One region of the Fictibacillus sp. b24 genome, then DNA from elsewhere that is predicted to be linked to it. Evidence: riboswitches for the same ligand, from Rfam matches in the RefSeq annotation. Region 1 holds a riboswitch; each other region holds the start of a gene.
What was found. Region 1 has a riboswitch for S-adenosylmethionine ahead of QUF49_RS12565 (2,3-diketo-5-methylthiopentyl-1-phosphate enolase). Riboswitches for the same ligand answer to the same signal wherever they lie in the genome.

Region 1 (5,674 bases):
CCATCCTGCTCATTTATCTGCTTGCAATCGGACTTTTTGTACTATTGTTCTATTCCATTGGTCCAGTACTGCAGAGACAGGTAAGTAATTTAGTAGAAAATACCCCAGCTTTGATTGACGCTATTCGTTCAAAACTGAATGATCTGCAGCAAAACGAATGGGTAAATCGTTTCCAGGAAAGTGAACAGTTTGATGTAAAAGAGATTTCGGATAAAGTGTCAGCTTATCTTTCCAACAGTGCTCAAACCATTGGAACGAACATCGCAAACTTTATCGGAATCATTACCAACATTGTTATGATTTTTGTCACGGTTCCGTTCATTCTTTATTACATGTTAAAAGAAGGCGAAAAAGCACCACAAATGGTGCTGCAAACGTTGCCTGAAAGACAGCGTAATAATGGAACAAAAATTTTAAAAGACATGGATATCGCGCTTAGCTCATATATTCAAGGTCAAATCTTAGTCAGTGTTTGCGTTGGAACAATGCTGTACATTGGATACCTGGTGATCGGGATTGAGTACTCTCTAATCCTCGCTATCATCGCCATGTTCACGAATGTAATTCCGTTCCTCGGTCCCATTATCGGAGTTGTGCCAGCACTTATCGTAGCAATCGTAGATTCTCCAGCTATGGTCATCAAAGTACTTGTCGTGATGGTTATAGCTCAGCAAATTGAAGGGAATGTCATCTCACCTCAAGTGATGGGTAAAAAGCTCGACATCCACCCCCTGACAATTATTTCAATCTTGCTTGTAGCTGGAAGTCTTGGCGGATTACTCGGTTTGATCCTAGCTGTTCCTGTATATGCTGTATTGAAGGTTATTGCGTTGCATACTTACAGATTAATTAATTTACGAAGAACGAAAGAATTATAGGATAAGTAAGAATAGGAGAAAGCACCGGCTGTAGTACCGGTGCTTTTTTGTGTGGATTGGGATTGTAAAATTTTTGCGCTCGTAAATCTCATTTTGCGCTCGTAAATCTCATTTTGCGCTCGTAAATCTCATTTTGCGCTCGTAAATCTCATTTTGCGCTCGTAAATCTCATTTTGCGCTCGTAAATCTCATTTTGCGCTCGTAAATCTCATTTTGCGCTCGTTCAGCGAGCATAAATGCCGCTGAACGAGCTTCCGACGTCATCTAGATTTATAGAAATAGGGTTCATTCTATAAAAAAGCACACCTTTCAAAAAAAAAAGGTATGCTTCCTTAACATTATTTAGCTTCTTGTGGCTCTTTATCGTAGATCGGAACCCAGCCTTCTTTTGATTTGAAAATTCGTACCGCTACTACTTTGCGGTCTGCTTGCAGTGTGAAGTAATGACGGAAGTTTTCTGGAACCGAGATCAAGTCTCCTGGCTCTAGTTCTACATCAAAAAACCTTCCGTTTGGCCCTTCAATGGCAAAAATCCCGTGTCCTGAAACGATAAAGCGAACTTCGTCATCTGTGTGGTGGTGTTCTGCTAAAAAATTTTTCAGAAGTTCATCTAAGTTCGGTGTTGCGTCAGAGAGAGAAATTACATCTTCAGTAACATATCCTCTGCGCTCAGAAATATCGTCGATCTCGCTGCGGAAAGTTTGAATCACTTCTGCTTTATCTTCATCACTTAACGCGTAGTTCTCGCGAAGATGTGCCGGAAGCTTTTCAATGTCCCATTTTTCGTAAATAACTTCCTGTGAGTTTAAATAAGCTTCTACTTCACTTTGGTTTTCAATTCTTTCGTTGTTATCATGAAATCGTAGTTGTGCCATTTTTAACGCCTCCAAATGAGTTATTTTTATTAAAAAAAGATAGAGTTTGCAATTTTAAGTGGTAAGAAAATAAAAACTCAAAAGCTTCTAGGTGCTTCTTCGCTTCAAATGCGTTTCTGCCCCATACAGTGATACCGTGATTTCGAATAAGTACTGCTTTCGTGTCAGGCTTTATTACTGCACCAACGGCTTCAGAAAGCTTTATTAAATCTGCATAATTTTCCACGATAGGAACAGTTATTCTGCCGTCTTCTTCCCAAATTCCGAATGCTTTAATCAGCTCCTGACCTTGGAAAGTAATTTCCCCTTGATCTCCATACAACTCTGAGATCAAGTTGTTCTCAACCGTATGAACGTGCAAACAGCAGCCAGCATCTGTTAAGCGATAGACTTCACAATGAATGCCTGTTTCTGCTGAAGCTTTAAGTTGAGTTTCTTCAACTGGTCTGCCATACTCATCAACTAGAAGAAAGTCTTCAGAAGTACGTTTCGTTTTATCCTTTCCGCTTGCTGATACATAAAAGGCAAGCGGTGATTCACTGACTTTTATAGAAACATTCCCGCTTGTGCCTGGAAACCAATCTCGTGCAGCGAGTTCATCTTTTACATCAGCAAGCTCATTCCAGCGCTGTTGTTTACTCAACTTCGTACACCTCTTTTCTCTAATGCATGAATAATGTCATGAAACGTTTCAAAAGGTGTGTAAGAAATTTGGTTTTCCTCACATTTTTCAATCAGGTAGTCTCTTGCAAAAACGAAGTCAGCTAATTTGGAAGCTTGCAAATCGGTGATTGAATCGCCGATTACAATTTTTTCTGCATCTCTGTACTGATGATCCAATCGACGAATGACAGAGGGCTTGCAGCAGCCGCAATCGTTCGTACACAAATCATCACATGCGTTCGGCCATAGAATTTTTATCGTGTCACCTGAAAAGTCACTAGCATTGCAGATAATGTGCTCAGGCATAATTTTGTTTTCCAGGACAGGATTGACAAAAAAATCAATTCCCCCGCTTACGATATAAAGCGGTATTTTTTCAGCTTTGGTAAAATCAATAAACTCCTGAAAGCCGTCTCTAATCTTAGAACGGGTTAATACGAATTCGATAATTTCTTGCTTTTTATCTGAAGATATTCTTGAAAACATCCTTCCAACCCCTTCACGGATGGAGATGGTTTCATTCAATATATCTTTCACGATTGGTTGCCAGCCATCAGGCGAAAACTCCTCCATGATCGCGACAATGTTATCCTTTTCGGTAACTGTGCCGTCAAAATCGCAAAAGATTACAGATCCATTTCTCGTCATTTAACCGGCACCCCTCCCCATAGCTCAAGGGCTTTTTGAAGTTCAGCGTGTTTCTCTGCGTATTGTTCAAAGTCTTCACCTTTCACAACCGCATCTACAGCCTGACGGAACGCTCTTGCACCGCCTGCTGCTCCATCAGGATGCCCATGAATTCCGCCACCTGCATTAATGACGCTATCTACGCCAAAATCGTTATATAAAACGGGAGTTAAACCTGGGTGGATACCTGCTGACGGTACCGGGAATGACTTTTTCAGTGAAATAACGTCTGTCGTTAATGAATCAGCTATGCTTAATGTTTCATTGCGATCGAGCGCCACACTTCCATATGGAGACGGGAACAACACAAGGTCAGCTCCAGCATAGCGAAGCAGTTTTCCTAGCAAAACTGAATACCCGATTCCGTAAAGGGAAGATGAGCCAATCGCTCCCGATAATGCCGGATGCGCCATGATTGGCAGCGGAATCTCTTTGTCCTCTGCCAATTCTTGCAGCACATCTGGCCCATAGGACAGAACGTTGAACAATAATGCATTCGCACCTAATTCTGCTGCGCGTCTTGCTTTATCACGAAGCTCACTTGTTCTGCCTGTCAGGTTCACCGCATAAAGTGTCTTTTCACCTGTACGATTCTGAACGGAATCCAACACTTCTTTTGCCGTCTTAATTCGTTCTTCAAAAGGAGTAAGCGGATTGTCAAACAAAATTTCGTCATCTTTTACAAGGTCCACGCCGCCTAATGCCTGTTCATAAAGCTGCTGTTTAAAGAATGAAAGGTCTTTACCAAGAACTCCTTTAAAGATGCTCATTACAAGAGGGCGATCTTGAACACCAAGAATATCTCGTATTCCGGAAATACCGTATTTTGGACCTGGAAAACTTTGTTCTAACTGTTTATCAAATTCTAAATCTATCAGCTTGATCTCTCCATCTAAAGAAAGCTTTCCGAAAACTGTAGTAAGGATGGCCGGGAGATCGTTAGAAAAGTTGGCTGAAGGATATGAAATCTTTAGCAAACCTCTAGTTCTTTTGCTGCCTAGATACTGATCAGCAGCTACATCTCCAGGAAGTTCAATCACTTCTTCAACGATTCCTTTATGTTTTAAAAGTTGATCCTGCTCGAGCTGAGGAAGATCTGTCCAGGAACCGACGGTCAGACCGAGTGCAATTCCTTCTGCTTTTTTCTCTAAGTTTTCTTTTTTGTCATGTACTAAGTACGTCGCTGTAATTTTACTCATGTTGGTTTAACTCCTTTCAAACGCGCAAAAAGCCCCTTCACGAGGAAGGGGCGTCATAATAGTGACAGTTCCGCTTCCTCTTATCTCTCAGCCTGATTTCGTAAGGCTGCAAGAATTAGCACCGTTTTCAGCTAAATAAAAAAGCTGAATGGTTGCCGGGTTTCATCGGGCTAGTCCCTCCACCTGCTCTTAATAAGAGTGCAAATTGTTAGAATATAATTTTAATTGTGATTATGACAGGGCATGAAGAATCTGTCAACCAATTTTTTTCTAGAAGTTGCTTTTAAGATATACTTTGTTGCTCTTGAGAGTGGTTGATTTCCGTTCCAGGTGCTCCCTTTCCGCGGGGCAGGCGGTGAGCCACATTCGTTACGTTTCACTTTTAAGTGTCTCACTTGTCTAGTTGCAGTGGCTAGCCCCTCGAGGTCAAAAGCTAAATGGTCCAGAAGGCAAAGAGCGCCTTCCTAGCCCATTCACCTTTTGCTTGTCGGGGCTGAACGAGCCACTTCCACTTTTCGTACTGCCCGCTCGTCCCGCAGGAGTCTCGCATCTTCCACTTCAATCAACTGTCCATGAAGGAACTTTTAAAATAGCCTTCTAAAACAGCCTAGTAATTCTGTCAGCAGCTTCAATCAATCGTTCTTCAGATGTCAAAAGGCCAGCGCGGACATAGTTGTCGCCTTCACTTCCGAACCCAATTCCTGGTGCAACTACAACGTGGGCTTTCTCCAGCAAATAGTCTGCGAATGTTTCAGATGTGTATCCTTCTGGTACAGGAAGCCAGCAGAAGAAGGATCCTTTTGGAGCTTCCACGTTCCATCCGTTTTCATTCAAACGCCCGATGAACGCATCACGTCGTCTTTCATAAGTCTCGACCAATTCATCCACACATTCCTGTGAACCGTTCAGTGCTTCTGCTGCTGCATACTGCACCGCTCCAAACAAGCTCACATAAAAATGATCTTGCAGCAGATTAATAGATTCGATAACAGATGCGTTGCCGACAGCAAACCCAACGCGCCATCCTGCCATGTTGTACGTTTTAGAAAGCGTATAAATTTCAATTCCTACGTCCTTTGCTCCTTCAGCTTGTAAAAAGCTAATAGGTTTTTCCCCATCAAATCCGATCGCACCATACGCGAAGTCATGACAAACTAAAATATCATGCTTTTTAGCAAGCTCGATGGTCTCTTCAAAAAATGCTTCACTGGCTACTCCAGCTGTCGGGTTATTCGGATAGTTTAAAAACATAAGTTTTGCTGCATCAAGCACCGAATGTGAAAGTTCATCATAACGCGGCAAAAAATCGTTTTCTTGCCGAAGCGGCATCGTCTCCATTTTCGCTCCTGCCATCGCTACACCTGACCAATAG
Region 2 (5,674 bases), 2.3 Mb from region 1:
CGATTAAAAAATGATGAGTAAAGAAATTCATATAGATCAGAAAACATATTCCAAAAGCGTACAGGGGTTTGGGCCATCCTGTAATGTGAAGATCTAATCGTCTCCAGCTCTGACAGATATAGCTTGCAACACTTGCATACATAAAGCCGCTGTAGAGGGGAACTCCATAGATCTTTGTATATGCTTCTTCTGGATAGCTCCACGAGCCCATATGAACCTTAAACAATTCTAGAGCAAGACCGATCAAGTGAAAGACACAAATGACTTTAAGTTCATCCATCGTTTCTAGTTTTGTCAGGATCATAACGATCTGGGTCAGCAAGCAAACGATTAGGATAAAATCGTATCGTGGTATAAGAGGGATGCTGATAAACTTTGAAAGTGCTAAAGCACCAAAGATAACGACAGGAAAGATACAAGAAAGTGCTTGTAAGTATGTGAACTGAACGAGCGCCCTCATGAGCCAACCACCTTTTTATAGATTAAAATGGAAATATATTGTATCTATAATAACCTATGGTGTTCAGAAGCACATCATACAAAAAGCTGTTTATTTTAACAGGGATCTGTCAGTTGACAGATTCATGTTAGTCTTGTAAAAAAGAGCTTACCTCTTTGTCAGTGCTGCATCAGCTAGTGAATAAACTATTGCATCATCTGTTGGTGGATTATGAAGACCGGCTCTTACATCTCGAAAGTGCCGTTGAAGCGGATTTTGTACAGAAAGACTTCTAGCCCCAACGATTCTCATCGCGAGATCAACCACTCTGTTCGCGCTGTTTGTTACAGAATGCTTAACTGCAGCGAGTTCTGTACCTAGATTCTGACGTTGTTCAGGGTGGTTTACCCATTTTTCAGCAACGGCGTGAAGAATCGTTCTTGCTTGAAATAGCTCAAGTTCGATCTTGCCAATCTTTCTTCTCACTTCTGGCACATCTGAGATAGGTCCTGATAAGGTGTTAGGGCTATACTCTGACGCAAATTCAATTGCGTAATTCCGTGCTGCTCTTGCGATACCTAGATAAACTGCAGGCACTTGCAGATACCAGCCTTTAGGTACGATGTTTTTCCCATCTTCTACGACAAGTAAATTTTCCTCAGGTACATAAACGTCGTTCAATAGGAGATCATCACTTTTTGTTCCTCTCATCGAGATGCTGTCCCATGTTTCTTTTACAAAAACCCCTTTTTCTTTGTGATTTACTAAGAAAAATCCTTTATGATTGGTTTCTGAGATTGTGGCTGTGATGACCGAGTAATCAAGGGCTTCTGCCATAGAAGTAAAAGCCTTGCTTCCGTTAATCAGCCATCCGTCTGCTTTCTTGACTGCTGTTGTAGTAGGTATACCCCCTCGAGAGGGACTTCCTGTCGCGCGCTCTGTTTGTGCCAAGTTAATGAGTGCTTTTTGTTCAACAACTTTTCGGCTAAGATTAGCGAACGCGTCGCCTTTCCAATGCCGGTTTTCTGCCGCCTCTAAAAGTGTACCCAGATGCCACCCAAGAGAGAGGGCAGTAGGAGCATCTCCCTCAGCTAAGTGCTCTTGAATGGTTAAAAACTCAAGAAGATTTAATCCTTTACCACCATATTCTTTTGGGATGGTGAGTGAAAGGAAATCATGATCCTTCAGGTCTTGAAAGTTCTCATATGGGAAAATTCCTTCTCGATCTACATGTTCTGCTCGTTTCTTAAAGTTTTCTTTTAGTGATAGGGCGGTGTTTATAGTCTCTTCAAAAGTATCTTTTTGGATGGTTTTTCTCAAAGGTATGCTCATGTTTGCCTCCTATAGTTTTTGGAAATAAGTTGGATTTTGTATTTGGCTTACATAAAGGACTTCACTGACCCGTTGATTGGAGTGTAAGGTGGGAGACTCCTGCGGGACAGGTAGGCAGGTGAGACACTTAAAAGTGAAGCGTACGAATGTGGCTCACCGCCTGCCCCGCGGAAAGCGAGCACCTGGAACGGAAATCAACCGCTCACATGACATCGAAGTACAACCAAGCACAAAAAAGCCCTCTTTCAAAGACGAAAGAGGACGTAGATTCCATGTGCTAACACGCTCTCTCATCTATCAGACATTCAAAGAACATCTGCTGGAATTAGCACCTTTCTTTTAATAAAAGCGGTTGCTGCAGGATCGTAGGACCAGTTCCTCCCCTGACTCTTGATAAGATACAATATTTAATTATTAGTCATCACTATAGAGGATAAAACAAACCGCTGTCAACAAAAAAACTGATTGTTAAGAAAATTAATTTATTTCTCTAAATTCCATTGACAGGTTATTTTTATTCCTGTATATTTCGTTACTAAATTGAATATTATCGATTCCTTATCGAGAGAGGTGGAGGGACTGGCCCTTTGAAGCCTCGGCAACAACTATTTTTAGTACTGTGCCAATTCCAGCAAGCTAGTAGCTTGAAAGATAAGAGGAGATCTATATACGTATGTTTATTTAACGTATTTTTAAACCTCTTCTTAATTTGAAGAGGTTTTTTCATTTTCTCTTGGAACGGGTACAAAAAAATTCTATGCAACGGAGGAAACAATTTTGAGTAAAGAAATTTTGTTTAACGCGTTTGAGATGACGAGTGCCATGCATAATTCTCATGGCCTTTGGAAGCACCCGGAGAACAAGAGACATAGAAACTACAAGAATCTGAATTATTGGATTGAATACGCAAAACTTCTAGAAAAAGGAAAGTTTGATGCTGTGTTTTTTGCAGATGTGCTCGGCGTATATGACGTGTACAAAAAAAGCAAGCATCCGTCAATCCGTGATGGATTGCAAGTGCCGCTGAATGATCCAGCGCTTCTCATATCTGCGATGGCGAGTGTTACAGAAAATCTATCGTTTGCCGTAACGGTTAGTACTACGTATGAACAGCCCTTTGGCAACGCGAGACGTTTTTCCACACTTGATCACTTAACAAAAGGTCGTATCGCTTGGAATGTGGTCACGTCTTACTTGCCGAACGCTGCAAGGAATTTTGGTTTAGAAGATATGATTAAACATGATGAGAGGTACAACATCGCTGATGAATATTTAGAAGTGTCATACAAGCTTTGGGAAAGCAGCTGGGAAGATGGTGCATTTATTGAAGACCCCGAAAACAATACGCTTGTAGATCCTGAGAAAGTTCATGAGATTAATCATAAAGGACAATATTTTAATGTCGAAGGACCACATTTAAGTGAGCCTTCGCTACAAAGAACACCTGTGATTTATCAAGCTGGAACGTCAGAGCGAGGCCGTGATTTTGCAGCAAAGCATGCAGAGTGTATCTTCGTTGGCGGCCCAACACCTCAAAGAATTCGCTATTATACGAACGACATTCGAGAGCGTGCAGAAAAACACGGTCGAAACCCTGAAAACATCAAAATTTTTTCATTCTTAAACGTGGTGGTCGGAAAAACAACAGAAGAAGCAGAAGAAAAGTTTAAAGAATATGCAAGCGTATGGAGTGCTGATGCTGCAAAAGCACAATACGGGGCAAGCGGTTATGATATTGCAGAATATGAAGAATTAGATCCAGATACTCCTTTTGGATACAACAAATCAACAGAAGGCGGACATTATAAAGCTGCAACGCTTACTACGGATGCTCCGAAACCTTTGACAGTAGGAGAGGTATTGAATCGCTTCGAGTCCCCTGACAGAGGAAGTTTTATCATCGGCAACCCAGAAGAGGTAGCAGATGGCATCCAAGCACAGTTTGAAGAGTCTGGAGTGGACGGGTTCAACTTAAATCACCTTGTAACACCTGGAGATTTAGAGTCTTTTGTGGAGTTAGTTGTTCCTGTTCTTCAAGAGAGAGGTCTTTACAAAAAAGAATACAACAAAGGCACACTACGCGAAAAATTATTTCCTAACGGGGAGTCGTTATTGCCAAAAGACCATCCTGGGGCAAAATATAGACGAGTTTTTGCAGAAAGCAGATAAAAATGAAAGAAGTGGGGAGAGAGATAAATTGAAAAGATATTCGTTATTTACTATTGCAGCTATCTTTATTATCGTACTGTTGACAAGCTGTGGTTCATCAGAAGAAGGTGCAACAAAGAAAATTACATTAGGGGCAACCGTTCCATACAGTGACATGCTTGAAAAAGGGGTAAAACCTTATCTTGAGAAAAAGGGCTACACCGTTGAAGTAAAAGAGTTCAATGATTATGTTCAGCCAAATATTTCATTGAAAAGCGGTTCATTGGATGCCAACCTTTTTCAGCATAAAGTTTATATGGACGCTTTTGGAGCAGAGAATAATATGAAACTCGCTTCTGTCATAACAGTGCCGACTGCACCGATCGGAATTTATTCTAAGAAATACAAATCACTAGATGAAATAAAGCCTGGAAGCACGGTTACTTTAGCGAATGATCCAACTAACTTAGCGAGAGGTTTGACCGTTTTAAGAGATAACGGATTAATTGAGATTGACGGTTCGGCAAATCCTTTAAAAGTATCGGAAAAAGACGTTACCAAAAATCCGAAGAACCTTAAATTTCAGCCTGTAGAGGCTGCACAAACTCCTCGAACACTAGATTCGGTAGATTTGGCAGCAGTAAACGGAAACTTTGCCATCTCTTCAGGTCTGGACCTGAAGGATGCCCTTGTTAAAGACAAACTGCCTGAGGAAATCATTAATCGAATTGTTGTACTTGAAAAAGATAAGAATTCTAAGCTAGCAAAAGATCTTAAAGCAGCAGTAGAATCAGATGAATTTAGGAAAGTAATAGAGAGTGATTTTAATGAGTTTCATAAGCCAGATTGGATGAATAAGTAATTACTACTTTTCACATGATTTGTACGAAAAGCAACTAAGTTTACAATAACAGCAAAACAAAAAAACCACTGACATAATGGGCTTTCCATCACGTCAGTGGTTTTTTGCATGTAGATATTAACGAACACCTTTCATGAACCCTTGAATCTTAGGCGAGAGCATGAATAGGATAATACTTAGAAGAATGGCTACTCCACCAATTACTCCAAAGTACATCATTTCTGTTTTATCTGTATAGAATTTAACGATTTGTGCGTTAATTGCCTGTGCAGCTGCACTGGATAAGAACCATAAGCTCATCGTTTGTGCAGAGAATGCAGCAGGTGCAAGTTTCGTTGTTGCTGAAAGACCAACTGGTGATAAGAGAAGCTCACCAAGAACAACGATAAAGTAACTAAGCACAAGCCATAATGGATTAACTAGAGAATCTTCTCCACCAAAGTATGCAGGAAGAAGAATAACTAGGAATGATAATCCTGCAAATAATAAACTTAAAGCAAATTTCTTTGGTACTGTCGGTTGACGATCACCAAGCTTTACCCAGATCCAAGCAAATAATGGAGCTAGAACAATGATGAATAACGGGTTCAATGATTGGAACCAAGCAGGTGAAATCGTAATACCTGCAAATTCAAGGTCCGTACGCTTGTCTGCATATACAGCAAGAATTGTAGAACCTTGTTCTTGAATAGCCCAGAACATTACAGATGCAATGAATAACGGGATATAAGCGATAATTCTTGAACGCTCAGTAGCTGTCGTTTTAGGACTACGGTACATAACAATAAAGTAGATAGTCGGAATCGTGATACCGAAAATACCAACTAATGTAATGAATACGTCTAATGTAAAGATACCAACAGGAATTGTTGTACCTAGAATTACAGCTAACA
Region 3 (5,674 bases), 600 kb from region 1:
AACGTCTCCTTTAACGGTGGCGAGCAGTACTTTTCCTTTTGATGCAGACTCATCACTTGTTTCCATGTGAGGCTCTAAGTAAGCTACAGATGCTTTCATTACCTCTGCACTTTGAAGGACTTCTGCAACGATTAACTGATTCTCGTTAAATAGGCGTCCTACTTCTTTCATTCCATCCATCAACGGCCCATTAATGATGGCTAAAGGTGTTGGATATTTTTCTAAAGCCCATTCTAAATCAGAAAGTAATCCTTCTTTTGTTCCTTCTAAAATGTAATATTGAAGCCGTTCTTCTAAGCTCATATCCGGCAGTTTTGATTTGATTTCTTTCTTCTTTCCTCTATAAAAGTCAGTAAAAAGAGATAAAGCTTCTTCAGTTGTACGGAATAATAGATTTTCTGCCATCTCAATCTCGTTAGGGGCGATTGAAGCAAAACGCTCTAACTTTTCTGTATTTACAATGGCATAATCCAGTCCCGCTTGTGTGCAATGATAAAGGTATACGGCATTTAACACTTCACGCCCTACAGGAGGCAAGCCAAACGAGACATTGCTGACTCCTAGAATGGTTAAGCACTCTGGAAAATGTTTCTTAATGGAGCGTATGCCTTCAACAGTGGCATTCGCCGATCCGATATATTGCTCATCACCTGTTCCAACTGGGAAAACGAGTGGATCAAATAGGATGTCTGAAGGAGAAACGTTATATTTATCAACTAAAAGGTCATACGATCTCTTTGCGATTTCCAGTTTTCGCTGTGCAGATACACCCATGCCTGTTTCATCGATCGTTCCGACAACTACTGCCGCTCCATATTTATGAAGAAGCGGGATCACCTTTTCAAATCGTTCTTCACCGTCTTCTAAGTTAATGGAATTAATGATGGCTTTTCCTTGTGAATATTTTAGGGCGAGTTCTAATACGTCTTCATCCGTTGAATCGATGACAAAAGGAATCTTCACTTTCTTAACCGCTTCTTTCATAAACTCTTCCATATCACTTAACTCATCGCGGTCAGGGTCAGCTAAACAAACATCGAGTACATGAGCGCCCCCTTTTACTTGAGCTCTTGCAATTTCAGCAGCTTCTTCAAACTTCCCTTCAGCAATGAGACGTTTAAACTTCCGGGAACCGATCACATTTGTTCTTTCTCCAACCATGATCGGTCTTAACGTTGGATCATCATATATAAAAGGTTCGATTCCAGAAACCATATGTGTTTCGTTTACTTGCACCTGTCGCGGGGAATAGTTTTTCATTACTTTTGCAAGTGCTTCTATATGAGCTGGCGTCGTTCCACAGCAGCCGCCAACAATGTTCAGCCACCCTTTTTCCGCGAATCCAGATAGTTTAGCAGCAAGAGATTCTGGTGTTTCATGATAGTTTCCTTCTTCATCAGGAAGTCCGGCGTTAGGATAACAGCTTACTGCTGTTGAAGACAAATGAGATAAGGAACGGATGTGATCCTGCATGAATTCAGGACCTGTTGCACAGTTTAATCCCACTGCAATTGGTTTCATATGCTTTAACGATATATAAAAAGCTTCAATCGACTGACCCGCAAGCGTAGTTCCCATCGGCTCGATCGTTCCAGACACCATGAGGGGAATCTCTTTGCCTGTTTGTTTCATTGCTTTCTCTATCCCTAGATAGCCCGCTTTTACATTCAACATATCTTGGCTTGTTTCCAAAAGAAGCAGATCCGCACCGCCATCAATCAACCCTCTTGCTTGTTCAGCATATGATTCACGTAAAGCATCGAACGTAGTACCCCCTGTAACACTGAGCGTTTTTGTTGTTGGACCGAGTGAGCCCGCAACAAAACGCGGCCATTCCTTTGTTGAAACAGCATTAGCTGCTTTTCTGGCAATGGAAGCTCCAAGCTTATTGATCTCATAAGCTCGATGTCCCAGTTTGTATTCATCGAGCACAAGATTCGTTCCACCGAATGTATTGGTTTCGATAATGTCAGCACCTGATTCAAGGTATTTATGGTGAATGGACAGGATAACATCAGGTCTTGTTACATTTAAATACTCATTACAGCCGTCATATTCTTCACCGCCAAAATCTTCTGGTGTAAGTTTTGCTTCTTGAAGCATCGTTCCCATAGCTCCATCCATGACTAAAATCTTTAACTTCAGTTGCTGTTCGATTGATGACTTAGGCATTCTGTGACCTCCTGGCTAGTAGTGATGGATGGTTCTCTTTCGCATAATGTGCTAATTCCACAGTTAGTTCATAACGCATGAATGGAGTGATCAAGTAGATGCCGTTAAAGAGTTCCATAGCTGTGTCTAATAATGATTTTGCGATCAGCAAACCTTCTTTCTGGGCTTGAGTAGGATCATCTTTAAACTTGCTCATGCGATCCCTCACAGAGTCAGAAAGCTTTATTCCTGGTACTTCGTGATGTAAAAACTCTGCGTTTTGTGATGAAGTTAGCGGCATGATGCCAATATAGATTGGTTGATCGATGTGTTTTGTTGCTTCATACGTTTCAATAAGTCTTTGCTCAGAAAAAACAGGCTGACTTATAAAGTAATCTGCGCCATAAGCAATTTTCTTTTCTAAACGATCGACGGCTTTGTCAATGGACCGGATATTCGGGTTGAAAGCAGCTCCGACCGTAAAAGAAGTTTTCTCTCCCAGCTCTTTTCCAGAAAGAGATGAACCCTGATTAAACTGTTTTATAAGTTTTATAAGTTCAAAAGATGTAACATCATATACGGACGAAGCACCTGGGAAATCTCCGACGCTTGCAGGATCTCCAGTAACTGCAAGTATGTCATGAATTCCATGTGTGTGAAGTCCCATCAAGTGAGACTGAAGACCAATTAAATTTCTGTCGCGGCACGTAATATGAACGAGCGGGCGAAGGTTCAGTTGCTTTTGAACAATTGATCCTAATGCAGAGTTACATACACGAGGTGAAGCAAGTGAATTGTCAGCGAGGGTAAGTGCATCGATTCCCGCTTCTTTTAAGGCTTTTGCTCCTTCCATAAAACGCGATGTGTCTAACTTGCGCGGGGGATCTAATTCAACAATGATGGATTGCTTTTTTTTAACTTCTTCACTAAGTGGCACGTAGTTAGGTTTTGATGCTGACTGAATAACCAATTTTCTTTTTACTTGCCTTACTTCTTTTTCTGTTACAGCCTCTAAGTCTTTAAGTTCTTGAGAGAAGGCACGAATATGAGCAGGTGTTGTACCACAACAGCCACCTAATAGACGAACACCTTGCTGTCTAAACATATGGGCACACTCTTTAAAATAATCAGCGTCTCCTTCATATATAAAACGGCCATCTGTATACGAAGGGAGCGACGCATTCGGAAACGCTGAAAGGAACGCGGAATTTGGCAATGCTACTTCCTCTAGCGTCTTTAGCATGTGATATGGCCCTAGACGGCAGTTTAAACCAACAACATCAGCTCCAATGTTCTCTAATCGGTTCAACGCTTCCGAGATCGGCGTACGGTCTTGCAAAAATCCGACTTCCTGCAATGACACTTGAGTAATAATAGGTAGAGAAGTTTCTTTTCTAGCAATCTCTAAAACCGTTTCAAGCTCTTGCAGGTCATAATACGTTTCTAACTGTATGCCGTCTACATTCTCCATTAATAAACAATATAACTGCTCGCGGAAACTGCGCTTGATTTCATCTAGTGAGATGCTATTAGGTTTAATACCACGTATTCCACCGATCGTACCCACAACATATTCATTTTGAGCTGCGTTTCTAGCAATTGAAACAGCCGCTTTATTAATCTCTTTTACATGATCTTGAAGGCCATAACGTTCGAGCTTCGAATAGTTCGCTGCATACGTATTGGTTTGAATGATGTCAGCTCCTGCATCTAGATAAGCACGATGAATGTTATAAATCTGGTCTGCTTGAGATAGATTTAACTCCTCATAACAAAAGTCAGATCCATAGGAATACAGAAGCGTACCCATCGCACCATCACCAATCAGTATCTTGTTTTGTTCTAAGTCTGTGATTAAACTCATGATAGCCTCCTATATAAAAAAATAAAAAAGCCTTCTATTAAAGAAGACTTTTTCTTATGCGCCGGGGTCTTCTTATCTTTACAAGTCCATAAGTGAACTCGCAGGAATTAGCACCATTTCAGCTTTGAAAAAGCTGCTGGTTGCTGAGGTATCATAGGGCCGCTCCCTCAACCTCTCTTGATAAGGTCTATTCTTTTGTTGTTTTACTAGCTAGGTTTCGATCAACTTTGTTCATTAGTGCCTGTTTATAGACATTTTGTTTTTCTTTATCATATAAAAAGCGGGAATCAGTTAGCTCTCTTAATAATGATCTTCGGCAAGCTTGCGGAAATTCCCTTTTTATAATTGCTCTGCATTCAAATAAAAAATCTAAATACGTTTCATAGTCTTCACTGTACGTTTGCTGCAGCTCTTTTTTTATTGATTTAGAAAGAATGGGACTAGCTCCTGAAGTAGAAACAGAAAGTACAAGCTTTCCTCTTTTTACAACACTCGGAACAATAAAGTTTCCTAATTCCATATGATCAGCCACATTTACGAGCTGATTCGGCTTTGCATGAGAAGCAATCCAAGAGTTAGTTTCTTTAGAGTTGGTTGCCGCAATGATTAGGAATGCTTCTTCCAAATCTACACGTTTCACTTCTCTTTCAATCCAAGTCAGCTTTTGTTCAAAATGCCATTCCTGAATCTCGTTAACAGCTGCTAGACTGATTACAGTAATTATAGCTTCTTCATTTAATAAATCTTTAATTTTACGATAAGCTACCAAACCCCCGCCTGCTACAATAACAGTTTTACCAGACAAGTTTACATGGATGGGATACATAGCATTCCTCGCTTTTTAAGAAAATGCATATTTCTTAGTCTCAAGTGTTTCATTGATACGTGTGAGTAAAACTTCTTTTAGGATCGGATGGTAGCCGAGCGTCTCACAAAGAGTTACGGTTTGTTTAGATTGTTGCTGATAATGGCTTATCGTACGTTTCATCCCGTTTATTAGTAGCCCTGAAAATAGAAGATACGGCACAACGATGACTTGGTCGTATAACTCGCGACTATTCCATAGAGCTTCCTCAAAGCTTGGGAATGAACCAGTTAGAAAACAAGCTTGAATACTAGGAATTCCGTAATGGTTTTGAACGTTAAACGCGATCTTCTCTAAGTCCCGCTTTACATCTGGATCGGTGCTGCCTCTGCCTACAAGGAGAATATGTGTATTTTTCTTTAGATTGATCGCACTGTTCATAATTCTCTCCCACAATAAATGCGGAATGGCTTCATGTACACCGAAGGGCCGCCCGTAAATCACTTCTACTCCTGGATATTTATTCTGCAAGTGGTGAAGTTCTTTCGGAATATCCATTTTTATATGATTAGCACTTAATAAGAAAACAGGAATAACAGAGATACTCGTCGCACCTTTTTGTATACACGTTTCAAACCCTTGACCTATAGATGGTTCAGCAAGCTCTAAAAAACAGATCTCTTTTATTGAAACATCAACTTGTGCCATACAAAGTCTCACAAATTTTTCCGCTTCCATTCGTCCTTTTTTTAGTCTTGTGCCATGACAGATAAAGAGCAATGCCTTCATTTACAAAGCCTCTCTTACTGCAGCAAGGTTGCTCGGTTCTTCATGCAGCTGTTCAAACCATTTCA
Region 4 (5,674 bases), 2.4 Mb from region 1:
CAAAAGCACACTGGGATATCGCAACGGATTTAAACATCGTTGATTTTGAACGCGGAGCGAAAGTGACTGGCAGCCGCTTCGCTTTCTACAAAGGTCTTGGAGCACGATTAGAGCGTGCCTTAATTAACTTTATGATGGACCTTCACGAAGACGAACACGGTTATACAGAGGTTCTTCCTCCGTACATGGTAAATCGTCAAAGCATGACAGGTACAGGACAGCTGCCAAAGTTTGAAGAAGACGCGTTTAAAATTCGCGAAGAAGACTATTTCTTAATTCCAACTTCTGAAGTTCCTGTAACGAACATGCACCGTGAAGAGATTTTAACAGCTGAAGAACTGCCGATCACATATGCAGCGTACAGCGCATGTTTCCGTTCTGAAGCAGGTTCTGCAGGACGCGACACGCGCGGTTTAATTCGTCAGCATCAGTTCAATAAAGTAGAGCTTGTTCGCTTCGTTAAACCAGAAGATTCTTATGACGAGCTTGAAAAGCTTACAGGACACGCTGAAAAAGTACTGCAGCTTCTTAACCTGCCGTACCGTGTACTCAGCATGTGTACAGCTGACCTAGGATTCACAGCTGCTAAAAAATACGATATCGAAGTATACCTGCCGAGCTACAGCGAGTACCGCGAGATTTCTTCTTGTTCTAACTTTGAAGATTTCCAAGCGCGCCGTGCTCAAATTCGTTTCCGCAGAGATGCAAAAGGGAAGCCGGAATTCGTTCACACACTTAACGGATCTGGGTTAGCAATCGGACGCACAGTCGCTGCAATCTTGGAAAACTACCAGCAAGAAGACGGCACGGTTGTGATTCCAGAAGTGCTTCGTCCTTACATGGGTAATAAGGAAGTAATTAAGTAAAATGAAGAGAGGGAAATCCCCTCTCTTTTTTTGAATTTTTTTCTCGAAAAGCGTTGACACTATATTCGTCCTCATGTTAATATAGTTCTTGTCAGTCACACGGAGGTATACCCAAGTCCGGCTGAAGGGATCGGTCTTGAAAACCGACAGGGGTTTAACGACCCGCGGGGGTTCGAATCCCTCTACCTCCTCCATATACATATTCAAACCACTTGATCTTACATCAGGTGGTTTTTTTGTTGTGTTTTTTGATGAAGGAGTGTCGACTTTTGCAGCAAGACTCAATTCTATAATTTTTGACTCAATAAGTTTTTATCAGATTTGATTTTAGTTTAAATGGCTGTTAAATAAAGAATTGATGCTTTTCAATCTTTTTTCATTCGCTTCTATGACAAGTTGGTTGAAGTGGAAGGTGAGAGACTCCTCGAAAATTGAACTTCAAATTTTCTTCGTGCGATGTGTCGCTGCCGTAGCCTTCCTTGTCCTGCGGGACAGGCGGGCAGTCCGAAAAGTGGAAGTGGCTCGTTCAGCCCCGACAAGCAAAAGGTGAAGGGGCTAGCAAGGCGCACTTTACCTTGTAGACCATTTAGCTTTTGACCTCGAGTGGCTTGCCACTGCAACTAGACAGGTGAGACACTTAAGAGTGAAACGTACGAATGTGGCTCACCGCCTGCCCTGCGGAAAGCGAAGCACCTGGAACATAGATCAACCACTTTCAAAAACATCAATGAATACGAAAACAGCCATTAAAAAAGCTTCCTTTACACAACTGCAATGTAAGCGCTAACACTTTAAAGTGATAAAATTTAGTATTGACAGAACTTTTAGACAGGGAGTATGATGACAACTATACTTAATTCAATATGAAATGCTTATTAAGAGAGACCGAGGGATCAGGCCCTATGACGTCCGGCAACCTCCATGATGGAACGGTGCCACTTCCTGCAGAATGATAGGTTCATTCTGGAAGATAAGTCGATGATTGCTTATTCGCCCTCTTCCATAGAATGAAGAGGGCTTTTTTATATGTTGAGGGGGAAGACAGATGATCGAGGTTAGAGAGGTAACCAAAATATATAAAGCAAAAGGAAAAGAAATCGTTGGCGTGAAGAATGTATCGCTATCAATAGACAAAGGGGAGATCTTTGGGATTGTCGGTTACAGCGGTGCCGGAAAAAGTTCACTTCTTCGCTGCCTGAATTTATTGGAAAAACCAACATCAGGGGACATACTCATCGACGGAGTATCGATAACCGCGTTAGGGAAAAAGGAGCTTCGGGAAGAGCGGCTTAAGATCGGCATGATCTTTCAGCACTTTTATCTGATCAGCGCAAAAACCGTTTTTGAAAATATCGCGTTTGCTTTAAAAGCGGCAGGAAAAACAAAAGATGAGATCAATCGCAAAACACAAGAGCTGTTGAAGATGGTCGGATTAGAAAATCAAAAAGATCAATATCCTTCTCAGTTGAGTGGCGGGCAGAAGCAGCGAGTCGGTATCGCGAGAGCTCTCGCCAATGACCCGAAGGTATTACTTTGTGATGAAGCTACATCTGCTCTTGATCCGAATACTACAAAGTCCATCCTTTCACTTTTAAAATCAATTAATAAAAAGTTAGGAATTACGATTGTACTCATCACACATGAGATGGAAGTCGTAAAGGAGATTTGCCACCGTATGGCTGTCATGCAGGATGGGGAGATCATTGAGTCAGGTGATGTTTATAACATTTTTGCAAATCCCGAAAAAGAATTAACGAAAACATTTATCAGTTCCGTTATACAGATGGATTTGCCAGAACCATTACTGAAGAATAGAAAAGGTACCGTGATAAAGATTCAATTTAAGGGAGCGATCGCAGAAGAAGCCGTTGTTTCTGAGCTTTTCCAAAACTTTAAAGTAAAAGGAAATATCCTTCACGGAAAGATTGAATATATCCAGGAAACGCCGCTCGGAATCTTTATTATGGAACTAATTGGTGATGAGACAGAGGTAAAACGAGCGATTACGTATATTGAAAGCCGTATAGAAAATCTTGAGGTGGTGAAGAACGTTGCTTGATTCAATATTTAACATTCTGCCAGATTTAAATAAGGCATTTTTTGAAACGTTGTATATGGTCGCCATATCACTAGGTGTTTCATTAATTGTGGGATTACCCCTTGGAATTATCCTGTTTGTTACTGACAAAGGTTTGTTGTTTGAGAACGTGTGGATCAAGCAGATAGCGGGTATACTTGTGAACTTGATCCGCTCTGTACCATTCATTATTTTATTAGTTGCTTTATTACCATTAACACAATTAATCACCGGAACAACGATTGGACCAACAGCAGCATCTGTCTCTTTATCAGTTGCAGCCATTCCGTTCTTTGCAAGGCTCGTAGAAACTTCTTTACGAGAAATCGATAAAGGAGTGATCGAAGCGGCAGTTGCAGTGGGTGCAACGCCATGGATGATCATTCGGGAAGTTCTCCTTCCAGAAGCGAAGCCAGGAATTGTTCAGGCGATAACGGTCACCGCAATCAGCTTACTTGGCTATTCAGCCATGGCCGGTATCGTCGGCGGCGGAGGGATCGGAGACTTCGCAATCCGCTTTGGTTACTATCGCTACGACAACACGATCATGCTCACAACTGTCGTTTTACTAATCGTCATCGTCCAGCTCATGCAAGTCATCGGAGACGGCGCAGCGAAGGCTGTGAATAAGAGATAATTTTTTTCACTAAAGGTAAGAGGCGATAAAGGCTTATCTTTAATCGGTTTTAACGATACACCATCGATAAGTTGGTTGAAGTGGAAGATGCGAGACTCCTACGGGACGAGCGGTCAGGTGGAGACTCCTAATGGCGCAAAGCGACAGGAGGCTCACCGTACGCCCCGTGGAAAGCGAGCATATGGAACGGAAACCAACAACATACAAGAGCATCTAGGATTTTCAAAAACAATTTTTAAAAGGGGATCAACATGAAAAAAATCATACTTACACTACTAACTGCACTGCTAGCTTTTGGTTTAGCTGGCTGCTCGTCATCATCAGATGCATCTAAAGACAAGGAAGTGACACTTGGAGCAACAGCGGGACCATATACAGACATGGTCAACAAAGCGATCAAGCCCTCCCTTGAGAAAAAAGGATATAAAGTTAAAGTGATCGAATTCAGTGATTACATTCAGCCGAACATGGCACTTTCTAAAGGAGATCTGGACGCTAACCTTTTTCAGCACAAAGTCTATATGGAGAATTTCGCTAAAGAAAAGAACTTAAAGCTTTCAGAAGTAATCATAGTTCCAACAGCACCGATGGGACTATATTCCGATAAGTTTAAATCTGTTGATGAGATTAAAGAAGGCAGTACGTTAGCCATTCCGAACGATCCTGTTAACTTAGCGCGTACCTTGATCATGCTTGAAGATGCAAAGCTGATTACGATCAAAGAAGGTATTAATCAACTGACTGCATCTGAAAAAGATGTTCAAGATAATCCAAAGAACTTAGTATTTAAACCATTAGAAGCAGCCCAGCTTCCACGTGCTGTACAAAGTGCGGATGTTGCAGCAGTTCCTGGTAACTTTGCTCTTGCTGCCAAAATGGACTTGCTTGATGCCATTCAATTAGAAAATATGCCAGATACGTACCGTAACCGTGTTGTTGTAAACACAAAAGACGTAGAATCAACCTTTGCAAAAGATATTAAAGAAGTGGTTGAATCCAAAGAGTTTGAAGAAGTAATTGATAAGGAGTTCAAAGGCTTCGGAAAACCCGAATGGATGAAGAAATAGATAAAACAAAACCCCGGACTCATAGAGTTGAGTTCCGGGGTTTTTATGTTTATATGCGAACTTCTCGTTTCGCTTCGATTTTTTGTGCAATCTTTTCTACGATATGATCAATCGATTCAGGATTTTCTCTTAGGTCGTAGTCGTTGATGTTTACGCGCAGCACAGGACAAGAATTGAAGGACGTAATCCACTTTTCATAGCGATCGTACATTTCTTCCCAATAAGAAACAGGTGTTTCTTGCTCCATCTTGCGGCCGCGTTTTTGAATACGAGCTAGAATATCATCAAGAGAACCTTCTAAATAGATCAAACAATCCGGCTGTGGAAAGTACGGTGTCATGACCATCGCTTCAAAAAGGTGAGTATATGTTTCATAATCCACTTCTGACATATTCCCTTTATCAAAGTGCATACGTGCAAAGATCCCTGTATCTTCATAAATGGAACGGTCTTGCACGAATCCTCCGCCATAATCGAACATTCTTTTTTGCTCTTTAAATCGCTCAGCTAAAAAGAAGATCTGCAGGTGAAAACTCCAGCGTTTAAAATCATGATAAAAGTTTTCTAAGTATGGGTTGTTATCGACTTTTTCCATGGATGTACGAAACTTTAATTTTTCAGCTAGTGCATTTGTAAAGGTCGATTTACCTGCTCCGACCATCCCTGCTACTGTAATGACAGCATCATTTGGAATGCCGTATTGAATTAGTTTGTTCATCGCGCAACTTCTCCTTTTTTCAAAGTTGCATCGATTAAGGAAAAGATTTTCTCTTTATCCGTTTCATACGCAACAAAATCTAATTCGTCTCCACTGAAGGTCAGCACCGGAATCTCAGGGTGCTCTTTCTTAAAGGCAGACATAAATGTATCATAATCAGCTGCAAGTTGTTCTAAATAAGCTGGCTCCATGTTTTGCTCAACAAATCGTCCGCGCTTACGAACACGGTCTAAAAGTGTATCTAGACTCGCATTTAAGTATATGATCATATTTGGTACAGGCATATCTTCTGTTAAGATATCAAAACAC

Region 2: another riboswitch for S-adenosylmethionine. It lies ahead of QUF49_RS00925 (acyl-CoA dehydrogenase family protein); the one in region 1 lies ahead of QUF49_RS12565 (2,3-diketo-5-methylthiopentyl-1-phosphate enolase).
Region 3: another riboswitch for S-adenosylmethionine. It lies ahead of QUF49_RS09455 (bifunctional homocysteine S-methyltransferase/methylenetetrahydrofolate reductase); the one in region 1 lies ahead of QUF49_RS12565 (2,3-diketo-5-methylthiopentyl-1-phosphate enolase).
Region 4: another riboswitch for S-adenosylmethionine. It lies ahead of QUF49_RS00480 (methionine ABC transporter ATP-binding protein); the one in region 1 lies ahead of QUF49_RS12565 (2,3-diketo-5-methylthiopentyl-1-phosphate enolase).

The regions. Positions count from the first base shown of each region.
Region 1 is NZ_JAUCES010000005.1:2,423,108-2,428,781, forward strand. Features, by position in the region: gene QUF49_RS12545 (AI-2E family transporter) at 1-878, shown strand, start outside; gene QUF49_RS12550 (1,2-dihydroxy-3-keto-5-methylthiopentene dioxygenase) at 1,217-1,753, opposite strand; gene QUF49_RS12555 (methylthioribulose 1-phosphate dehydratase) at 1,731-2,396, opposite strand; gene QUF49_RS12560 (2-hydroxy-3-keto-5-methylthiopentenyl-1-phosphate phosphatase) at 2,393-3,064, opposite strand; gene QUF49_RS12565 (2,3-diketo-5-methylthiopentyl-1-phosphate enolase) at 3,061-4,302, opposite strand; SAM riboswitch class I at 4,380-4,501, opposite strand; gene QUF49_RS12570 (hypothetical protein) at 4,524-4,697, opposite strand; gene QUF49_RS12575 (pyridoxal phosphate-dependent aminotransferase) at 4,900-5,674, opposite strand, start outside.
Region 2 is NZ_JAUCES010000005.1:159,173-164,846, forward strand. Features, by position in the region: gene QUF49_RS00920 (DUF817 domain-containing protein) at 1-460, opposite strand, end outside; gene QUF49_RS00925 (acyl-CoA dehydrogenase family protein) at 608-1,771, opposite strand; SAM riboswitch class I at 2,059-2,171, opposite strand; SAM riboswitch class I at 2,327-2,429, shown strand; gene QUF49_RS00930 (LLM class flavin-dependent oxidoreductase) at 2,549-3,940, shown strand; gene QUF49_RS00935 (MetQ/NlpA family ABC transporter substrate-binding protein) at 3,969-4,781, shown strand; gene QUF49_RS00940 (peptide MFS transporter) at 4,899-5,674, opposite strand, start outside.
Region 3 is NZ_JAUCES010000005.1:1,820,031-1,825,704, reverse strand. Features, by position in the region: gene metH (methionine synthase) at 1-2,172, opposite strand, end outside; gene QUF49_RS09455 (bifunctional homocysteine S-methyltransferase/methylenetetrahydrofolate reductase) at 2,165-4,015, opposite strand; SAM riboswitch class I at 4,085-4,202, opposite strand; gene QUF49_RS09450 (precorrin-2 dehydrogenase/sirohydrochlorin ferrochelatase family protein) at 4,203-4,841, opposite strand; gene QUF49_RS09445 (sirohydrochlorin chelatase) at 4,857-5,609, opposite strand; gene cobA (uroporphyrinogen-III C-methyltransferase) at 5,610-5,674, opposite strand, start outside.
Region 4 is NZ_JAUCES010000005.1:69,390-75,063, reverse strand. Features, by position in the region: gene serS (serine--tRNA ligase) at 1-866, shown strand, start outside; tRNA gene QUF49_RS00495 (tRNA-Ser) at 968-1,060, shown strand; gene QUF49_RS00490 (hypothetical protein) at 1,279-1,416, shown strand; gene QUF49_RS00485 (hypothetical protein) at 1,495-1,653, shown strand; SAM riboswitch class I at 1,736-1,843, shown strand; gene QUF49_RS00480 (methionine ABC transporter ATP-binding protein) at 1,912-2,925, shown strand; gene QUF49_RS00475 (methionine ABC transporter permease) at 2,918-3,580, shown strand; gene QUF49_RS00470 (hypothetical protein) at 3,668-3,835, shown strand; gene QUF49_RS00465 (MetQ/NlpA family ABC transporter substrate-binding protein) at 3,832-4,647, shown strand; gene QUF49_RS00460 (deoxynucleoside kinase) at 4,697-5,365, opposite strand; gene QUF49_RS00455 (deoxynucleoside kinase) at 5,362-5,674, opposite strand, start outside.